2 regions of the Micromonospora echinofusca genome follow, and region 1 is predicted to be linked to the other one. Evidence: riboswitches for the same ligand, from Rfam matches in the RefSeq annotation. Region 1 holds a riboswitch; the other holds the start of a gene.

What was found. A riboswitch is a leader RNA that binds a small molecule or an ion and turns the genes downstream of it on or off. The one in region 1 is predicted to bind cyclic di-AMP.
Region 2: another riboswitch for cyclic di-AMP. It lies ahead of GA0070610_RS18405 (C39 family peptidase); the one in region 1 lies ahead of GA0070610_RS27495 (C40 family peptidase).

The regions. Positions count from the first base shown of each region.
Region 1 is NZ_LT607733.1:6,386,032-6,390,746, reverse strand. Features, by position in the region: gene GA0070610_RS27505 (C40 family peptidase) at 1-633, shown strand, start outside; gene GA0070610_RS27500 (N-acetylmuramoyl-L-alanine amidase) at 718-2,736, opposite strand; cyclic di-AMP (ydaO/yuaA leader) riboswitch at 2,975-3,109, shown strand; gene GA0070610_RS27495 (C40 family peptidase) at 3,122-4,162, shown strand; gene dcd (dCTP deaminase) at 4,217-4,715, opposite strand, start outside.
Region 2 is NZ_LT607733.1:4,356,504-4,361,218, reverse strand. Features, by position in the region: gene GA0070610_RS18415 (polysaccharide pyruvyl transferase family protein) at 1-75, opposite strand, end outside; gene GA0070610_RS18410 (acyltransferase family protein) at 387-1,616, shown strand; cyclic di-AMP (ydaO/yuaA leader) riboswitch at 1,970-2,110, shown strand; gene GA0070610_RS18405 (C39 family peptidase) at 2,339-3,184, shown strand; gene GA0070610_RS18400 (alpha/beta fold hydrolase) at 3,290-4,033, shown strand; gene GA0070610_RS18395 (CDP-glycerol glycerophosphotransferase family protein) at 4,057-4,715, opposite strand, start outside.

The DNA of each region.
Region 1 (4,715 bases):
CTGCTCGTCAGCGCCAAGCCCCACACGCTGACCGAGCAGCTGACGCTGCTGGACCGCCTCGCCGCGCAGGAGCGTAAGCAGCTCGAGGGCGTGACCAAGGTCCGTCAGAAGTTCGACGCGGAGAAGCAGAAGCTCGACACGCTGATCGTCTCGCAGACGAAGCAGCAGAACGACCTGGCTGCCAAGAAGAAGCAGATCGACTCCGACATCAAGAAGCTCGAGGCGTCGCTGCCGGTCACGACCGTCAAGACGGAGAAGTGCCCGACCATCAACGGCGTGGTCAGCGACGCGGCCCGCACCGCGATCCGTACCGCCTGCGCGCAGGTCGGCGATCCGTACGTCTGGGGTGCCACCGGCCCGAACTCGTTCGACTGCTCCGGTCTCACCCAGTACGCCTACAAGGCGGCGGGGATCCACCTGACGCACTTCACGGGTGCACAGTGGAACGAGGGCAAGGCCATCCCGCGTTCCGAGGCGCGTCCGGGTGACCTGGTCTTCTTCTTCAGCGACCTGCACCACGTCGGCCTCTACCTCGGCAACGACAAGATGGTGCACGCGCCCCGGGCCGGCAAGCCGGTCAACGTCTCCAGCATCAACACCATGCCGGTCGCCGGGTTCCGCAGGCCCGGCTGATCCCGCGTACGCGACGGAAGAGCCCCCGGTCGGATCGACCGGGGGCTCTTCTCGTGCGGGTGGATCAGCTCTCGTGCGGGTGGATCAGCGGGGCGCGCCCAGCGGGGAGGGCACCAGGTTCACGTCGTCCAGGTTGACGTACATGATCCGGTGACCGAACTGGATCTGCACGTACCGGTTGTCGCCGCGGACGACCGTCCGGTCACCCGGGGCGGAGCCGTCGAAGGTGACGGCCCGGTAGTACTCGCCGGGGAGCAGGTTGCCGACGGCGTACCGCTCACCGGCCGAGAGGGTGTACTGCAGCGGCGAGATCGCCTGGTACGGCACGCCCTCCGGGTACGCGGCCTGCTCCGGGTAGGCGCGGCCGTACACCGGGATGGTGGCCTTGCCGGCCTTCGGGGTCACCACGAGCCCGACGGACCACTTCGCCGTCGGCTTGGCGGCGGGGTTGTGGAACCACCCCTTCTGGCCGAGGTACCAGATCGCGGTCCAGTCGCCCTGCACCTCGGCCAGCGCGTACGTCTGTCCGGCCGAGACCCGGGCGCCGTGGTCGGAGACGTACGTGGTGTTCGGGGTGCCGTCGGGTCGCAGCGCGATGTCGTTGAGCAGCGGCGCGTCGTGGCTCGGCGCGTTGTGCAGGAACAGCGCCGAGGAGCCGCGCAGCGGGCAGGGGGCGGCCGCCGGGGGCGGGTTCGGCACGCCCGGGGGCTGCCGGTTGCAGCCGGTGAAGGGCGGCTGGTTGGTGGCGAAGTCCGGGTTGATGGTGACCAGCCCGGTGCGGTGCGTGCCGGTCGACTTGAACGGCGCCTTGAGCAGGTCGAAGTAGTGCGACCAGTTCCAGTACGGGCCTGGGTCCCAGTGCATGCCGCGCACGTTCGCGGCGACGGTGCCGGGGACGTTGTCGTGCCCGATGATGTGGTTGCGGTCCAGCGGGATGTTGTACGCTCGCGCCAGGTGGCGGACCAGCTTGGCGGAGGTGCGGTACATCGCCTCGGTGTACCAGGTGCCGTGCCCCGCGAAGCCCTCGTGCTCGAGGCCGATGGACTTCGAGTTCACGTACCAGTTGCCGGCGTGCCAGCCGACGTCCTTGGTCTTGATGTGCTGGGCGATGTGGCCGTCCACCGAGCGCAGGGTGTAGTGCCAGCCCACCCGCTTCGGGTCCTTGACCAGGTTGACGCTGGGACCGAAGTAGCCCTCGGTGTCGTGGATGACGATGTACTCGATCTTCTGCTGGGCGGGCCGGTTCCCCAGGTCGTGGTTGCCGTAGTCGCCGAGCGTGGGGCCGTACTGCTGGTAGGGGGCCGGGATCCACTCGCAGGAGATGTCGCTCGGGCACTCCAGGCCGTCGGGCCGGGTGAGCTTGCGCAGGCGCAGCCGGTCCAGCCAGGAGCGCTCCGGCTGGACCGCGCTGCCGGCGAGCGTGACCCGCTGCCCGTCGTCGGTCAGCCGGCTGTCGCCCGTGGCGATGGTGGCGTACACCTCGTCGGCGAAGGCCGCCGCGGCGTCGGCGCTGTCCGCGCCGGAGTACCGGGCCACCGCGCCGTACCAGGCCGCAGGGTCGGTGCCGGCGCCGACCGGGGCGCCGATCTCCTTCTGGTACGCGGCCAGCAGCGCCGCGCCTCCCCGGATGTTCGTCGTGACGTCCGTGCGCAGCGCCTCCTCGCTGGCGCCGGTCAGGTCCGCGGCGGCGTCGACCGTACGGAGTGCCGACTCGGCGGGCGGGGCGGCGGCCGGCGGCTCGTGGGCCTCGGCCAGGGAACGGCGGGAGTCGTCCCCGCGCGGGTCCTCGGTGCCCTCGTCGTGGTGGGTGCCGCCGGAGGCGGCGACGTGCTCGGCGTCGGTGAGGTGCATCGGTCCGTACCCGCCGCTGGTGCTCGGCGTGCCGGCGTTGGTGTCCCAGCGGGACTGCAGGTAGGAGACCCCGAGCAGGACGCTCTCCGGCACGCCGTACTCGGCCGCCGCGGCGGCGTACTGCTGCTGCCGGTCGTTGGTCGGCGCCGCGGCGGCGGATCCGGCGGCGGTGAGCGGCGTCGCCGCAAGGGCGGCGGCCACGGCGGCGGCCAGCAGGACGCGTCTGCTCCTCGATGTCGCTGACAGGTGCATCAGACCCCCAGTTCGGGCGGGCAAAGGTGGGGCCACCTTCGCCCCGTCCGCCGCCTCTGGTCAATACCTTTCTGCCAGACACTTCAGAAGGAAGAAAATCTTCGCCCCCCGGGTTGCGGAATCGCCCGACCGTGGTGAGTACGGAGTGTCACCGCCGCGAGGGTTGCGGATCGATAACGGTCGTCTCTACTCTGGTCATTCGTCGGCCGGTGACAATCCGTCCAACCAGGGCGGTGACGGTCCGACACCGCCGAGTCGCTCACGAGCGAGCCGGGGACCCAGGTACCCCGGGGTGAATCCGCAGTCCCTGCGGTAGGGCGCCCCTTCCCGCCCGAACCCGTCAGCTAACCCGGTAGGCGGTACGGAAGAAGGAGTACGGAACCCGGTGGCACACCATGCCCCGCGGCCACCGTCGGTCCGGTCGGCCCTCGCCGATCCGACGACGGCTGCGCCGCGCCCACGCTGGTACCGCTGCACCACCGCCCTCGCCGCCCTGGCCGCGTTCGCCGTCGTCCTGACCGGCGGCGCCACGGCGGCCCACGCCGAACCGACGGTCGCCGAGATCGAGCGGCAGATCGACGAGGACTGGAACAAGCTCGAACCCGTCATCGAACGGCACAACGCCACCCGGCAGGACCTGGCCGCCAGGCGCAGGCAGGCCGACGCGCTCGCCGCGCAGATCGGGCCGCTGGAGCGCCAGGTCGACCAGGCGATGGAGAAGGTGGGCGCACTGGCCGCCCGCGCCTACAAGGGCGAGAACGTCTCCGTCGTCAACGCCCTGCTGGGCAGCCGCTCGCCCGGCGAGATGGTCGGGCAGCTCGAACTGCTCGACCGGTTCGCCCAGCATCAGCAGCAGGACGTACGGCAGGTCGCCGAGCTGCGCGACCGGCTGGCCGCGAAGAAGGCGCCGCTGGACGAGATGGTCGCCCAGCTCAGCCGCACCGAGGCCCAGCTCGCGGCGAAGAAGAAGCAGATCAACGCCGAGATCGACCGGTTGCAGAAGCTGCGGCTGCGCGTCTACGGCAACGGCGGCGGCGGGCCGCTGCGTCCCGCCCCCTGCCCGACCGGCTATCCCGGCGGTCCGGCCGGCACCGCCGTCAAGTTCGCCTGTGCCCAGATCGGCAAGCCCTACGTCTGGGGCGCCGAGGGGCCGAACTCGTACGACTGCTCCGGCCTGATGCTCGCCGCCTGGGCGAAGGCCGGGGTCTCGCTGCCGCACAACGCCGCCCAGCAGCGCCGGGCCACCGCGTCCGTCAGCCGGGGCGAACTGCGCCCGGGTGACCTGGTCTTCTACTACAGCGACCTGCACCACGTCGGCATGTACGTCGGCGGGGGCTGGGTGGTGCACGCCTCCCGCGCCGGGGTGCCCGTCAGGATGAAGAAGGTCGACGACGGCCCGATCCACAGCTACGGCCGGCCCGGCTGACGTGCCCGGAGGATCCCTGCCCGGCGGGGGCCCTCCGCCCGGCCGAGGGTCGGGTCAGCGCGTCGGCCAGGTGCGCCAGTGCTGCCAGGAGCGGCTCGGGGTCGGGCCGCGCTGCCCCTGGTAGCGGGAGCCGTAGACGGCCGAGCCGTACGGGTGCTCAGCCGGCGACGAGAGCCGGAAGATGCAGAGCTGGCCGATCTTCATGCCCGGCCAGAGGGTGATGGGCAGGTTCGCCACGTTGGACAGCTCCAGGGTCACGTGACCGGAGAAGCCCGGGTCGATGAAGCCCGCCGTGGAGTGGGTGAGCAGGCCCAGCCGGCCCAGGCTCGACTTGCCCTCCAGGCGGCCGGCGAGCTGGTCGCCGAGCGAGATCACCTCCAGCGTCGAGGCGAGCACGAACTCGCCCGGATGCAGCACGTACGGCTCGCCCTCGGGCACCTCGACCATCGACGTGAGGTCGTCCTGCTGCTGCGCGGGGTCGATGTGGGTGTAGAGGTGGTTGTTGAAGACCCGGAAGAGCTTGTCCAGGCGTACGTCGATGCTGGACGGTTGC
Region 2 (4,715 bases), 2.0 Mb from region 1:
CCGTTCGTGCGTCTCCTCCGGCGAGTAGACGTCGAAGGGGCCCTTCTTCGCCCGCATCAGGATCCGCTGGTGCATCCGTCCCTGCCTCTCGTGGCCTCCGGGTCCCGGAATACTAGCCACCGGTCGGTGCGGATCCGGAGGCTGTCGCCGCCCGTCACGGTTCGGGACGCAACGGTTACCGAGGGGCGGGGGGAACGCGCGCCACCCGGTGGGACGGAACGGACACTCACGGACGGGACGGAAAAGAGTCTCAGGGGCGCCGGGTAGGGTGCCCGGCGGGGCGGCGCCGACCGTGGGCCGCCGACGGGCCCCCCGCGCAGGTGCCCACGACAGGCCGAGGAGGAGACGTACGTGCTGGTGACCCTGCGGATCGTCGGGATGCCGGCATGACGGGGACCGCGACCGACGCGCCGGCCGCCCGACCCGCGTCCCCGGCCAGCCGCCTGCCGTCGCTGACCGGGCTGCGCTGGGTCGCCGCCCTGCTCGTCTTCGGTTTCCACGTCGCGACGATGGGCATCATCGCCGAGCCCGGCCACAAGGCCGTCGTGGACTGGGCCTTCGCCCTCGGCCTCTCCGGCGTGCAGTTCTTCTTCATCCTCAGCGGCTTCGTGCTGGTCTGGTCGGCCCGGCCCAGCGACACCCGCCGGGCGTTCTGGCGCCGCCGGGTGGCCAAGATCTGGCCGAGCCACGTGGTCCTGTGGGTGGCGGCCCTGGCGGTCGCGGCCTGGTTCGCCGACCCCGTGGACCGGGTCGTCGCGGTGGAGAACCTCTTCCTCCTCCAGGCCTGGGACCCGCGGCCGGGCCACTTCTACAGCATCAACACGGTCAGCTGGTCGCTGTCCTGCGAGTTCTTCTTCTACCTCTGCCTGCCGTTGGCCCTGCCGTTCATCCGCCGGGCCCGGCCGTGGGCGCTGTGGGCCGTCGTGGTCGCGGTCCCGCTGCTGATCCTGGCGCTCTGGCCGGCCCAGTCCCTGGTGCCGGAGGAGAGCCGGTGGTGGTTCACCCAGGTCTTCCCGCCGGTGCGGTCGCTGGAGTTCTGGATGGGCGTGGCCGCCGCCGAGCTGATGCGGCGCGGCCGGTGGCGGGGCCCGAGCCTGCCGGTGGCCAGCCTGGTGTTCGTGGCGACCTGGGTGCTCGCCGCGCAGTGGGTCCGCGCCGAACTGTGGGCGGCGCTGCTCTCGGTGGCGTACATCCTGGTCATCGCGGCGGCGGCGGACGCCGACGTACGCGGGCGGCGCTCGCCGTGGCGGTCCCGCCCGATGGTCTGGCTCGGCGAGGTCTCCTTCGCCTTCTACCTGGTGCACGTCCTGGTGATGATCAGCGTCCTGCGGTTCACCGGCGACTGGGGTGTCGGGTTCCCCGGCTGGTGGGGGCTGGCGGTGGTGCTCGGCTTCCTGCTGGTCAACCTGGCCCTGGCCGCCCTGCTGCACCGCTTCGTCGAGACGCCGATGATGCGGCTGCTCACCCCGCGCAGGACGGCCCGCCCGACACCGCGCGGCGGGGACGACGGCGGGACGGACCCCGGCGCCTCCGGGCCACCACCGGGGAAGCGGGGCGACGCCGTGCCGCGTCCCCGGCCCGCCGACCACCCGGCGGCGTACGTCGACTCGCGCTGACCGCCCCGGGCTCGGGCCGCTCCGACCGGGGCGGCCAGCGCCCGGCGGAATCCCACCGGTCGAGAAAGCCCGACCGTTTCCGTGACGCCGGTCACCGCGACGCCGAACCGGTCATAGGGCGTGGCCGGGTCGTTTCCCGCCGGGGTTTCGGGGTCGATGCCCGCCACTCGTCCCGTTGTCACCCTCGGGCGCCGGCCGAAACGGTCGTCCCATTGAGTCACGTCAGTGGCGGGCTGCCCGCAAAAATTGCGTCCCGATCAGGGTTTAAGCAGGTGGGGCGGGGTTGGCAGGGCGCGGACCGGCCAGTAATGTCGGCGCGTCCGGTGCGGTACCCGATCGCCCAGAGGCGACGCCGCACCGACCCGCCCAATCGTGAACGACGAGCCGGGGACCCAGTGCTTCGTGGGGTGAATCCGTGGGCCGCAGGCCTGTGGTAGGGCGTTCTTCCCGCCCGAATCCGTCAGCTAACCCGGTCGGCGGCGTCGGAAGGAGTTCCATCCTCGTGCAGCACCCACCCACCCCTCGGTTGTTCCGCCGTCTCCACGGCGCCGCGGTGCCCGCGCTCGCCCCTTCGCAGGTAGCGAGCTGACCGACCGGTCACCGTTCGTCGCCCGGCATCCCGGGCGCATCCCCTGAGTGGCCCACGACCCGCACGGACGCCCGTCCGCGCGGTCGGTCCGCCCTGCCCGCGGCGCGGACCGCCGGCCGCTCACCCCGAGCCCGTGGAGGAAACCGTGAAGCACCACCTCAGGCGACAGCTACGTCGCCTCACGTCCGATCGTCCGTACCAGTTTGCCGCCGCGTCCGTCGCGGCGCTCGTGCTGGCGTCGGGCACGGGCGCGCTGCTGGCCGGAGCCGACGAGGCCCCCGCCGCCGCGCAGGCCCCGGTCGCCGCGAGCGAGCCCCGCGAGGACACCGCGGCCTCGCGCGGCCAGGCCCGGATCGCGACGGCCCCGTCCAGCGCGGCCCCGGCCACCGCCAGCGCCGCCCCCTCGGCCAGCGCCACCAGCACCGCCCCGGACCCGGACCTGACCCGCAAGCCGGAGCCGCCGAAGCCACCGGCCGCGAAGAGCCTGGACTACGACTACCAGGCCCAGACCACGTTCTACAACTGCGGTCCGGCGGCCGTCCGGCACGCCCTCAGCGCCGCCGGCATCGCACGCAGCCAGGACGCTCTCGGTGCCCAGCTGGGCACCGACCAGATGGGCACCGACTCGGCCCAGGACACCACCCGCGTGCTGAACGCGACGGTGAAGGGCGAGCCGTACCGGACCCGGATGATCCCCGGCGGCGCCGCCACCCCGGCGCAGATGGACCGGCTCCAGGCCGACGTCGTCGCGGCCATCGGCGACGGGCGGGGCGTCGTGGTGAACGTCGCCGGCAGCGCCACGGACACCGACGGCGGCTGGCACTCGTTCCCCGGCGGCCACTACGTGGCCGTGGTCGGCTACCAGGACGAGGGACGGCTCGTGAAGATCGCCGACTCGGCGAACCCGGCGACCGCGTCGTACTGGATGAGCACCATCGCCCTGGCGAACTGGGCCGCCACCCGCGGCTACTCCGCCTGAGCGACCCCGACGGGCGTCGGCCCCCCATCCCGGGGGCCGGCGCCCGTTGTCGTGCCCGGGTCACGGCCCTCGCCCGGCGCCCCGGTGGGTGACAGACTGCGCGGCATGGTCGATGAATCGGGTGACCGCGACGGCCGGCGGGTGCTCCTGCTGCTGCACGGCATGGGCGCGACCGGCGACGTGTGGCTGCCCTGCGCGCCGCTGCTGGAGCGCCGCTGGGCGGGACGCTGGCTGGCGCCGGACCTCGCCGGTCACGGCTGGTCGCCGCCGCTGCCGGAGTACTCGTTCGCGGGCCTGGCCGCGCGGATCGCCGCCGGGCTGACGGCAGGCGACCGGCTCGTCGTGCTGGGGCACTCCCTCGGCGGGGTGGTCGGGCTGGCGCTCGCCGCCCGTGGCGCCGGGGTGCCGGTCGAGGCCGTGGTCGGCCTCGGCATCAAGGCGGTCTGGTCGCCGGCCGAGCTGGCGAAGGCGGGTGAGCTGGCGGCCCGTCCGGTGACCTGGTTCGCGAGCCGGGACGAGGCGGCCCGCCGCTACCTGCGGGTGGCCGGCCTTACCGGGCTCTTCGCACCGGACCATCACGTCGTGGAGGCCGGGCTGCGGCAGGTCGACGGTCGCTGGCGGCTGGCGATGGACCCCGCCGCGTTCGACGTGGGCGAGCCGGAGCTGCCGGCCCTGCTGGCGGCGACCGACGTGCCGGTGCTGCTGGCCCGTGGCGAGCACGACCCGATGGTCACCGACGCCCAGCTCAAGGAGCTGGGCGTGCCGGTCGCCACCCTGCCCGGCCTCGGGCACAACGCCCACGTCGAGGCCCCCGGGACGGTCCTGGACCTCGTCGAGCCCTACCGCTGACCCGTCCCCGCCGGCCGGGCGTGTCAGGTGGCGGGGGAGAGCGTCGCCTCGTCCGGATCGACCGGCAGGCCGGGCCCGCCGGCGGTACGCGGGGCCGGCGGGATCCAGCCCTCGTCGAGCTGGCGCCGCGCGGCCGTCAGGAACGCCTCGGCGTACGTCTCGGCGGGGAAGTCGCCCAGGTAGCGGCTCCGGGTGACCCAGCGGGCCGACGCCAGCGGATCGGTGTCCAGCAGCGCGGTCAGCACCTCGTCCGCGTTCGACATGTCGCGCCGCAGCACGTAGCCCGACCCGGCGAGCGGGAACTGCTCGCAGAACCGGTCGCCGGAGCCCACCATGTCGGTCACCGCGTACGGCTTGCCCGAGTAGAGGTAGTCGGAGATCACCCCGGACACGTCGGAGATCAGCGCGTCCGAGCGGTTCACGCACTCGGTCAGGGTCAGCTCCCGGCTGGCGGCGGCGCCGAAGACGTGCTGCCGGCCGCTGCGCGCCCGGTCGGCGGCCAGCAGTTCGGTGAGCCGGCCCAGCTGCCGGGCGGACGCCGGGTTCTGCGAGGTGTACGGGTGGGCGCGCAGGATCACCGTCGCGCCCCGGTCGAGCAGCCGGCGCAGCAGGGTCTCGGCCACCGGCAGGGAGCAGTAGTTCGCGTCCGCGTTGTGCCCGGTCCAGGTCGGCGTGTAGAGCA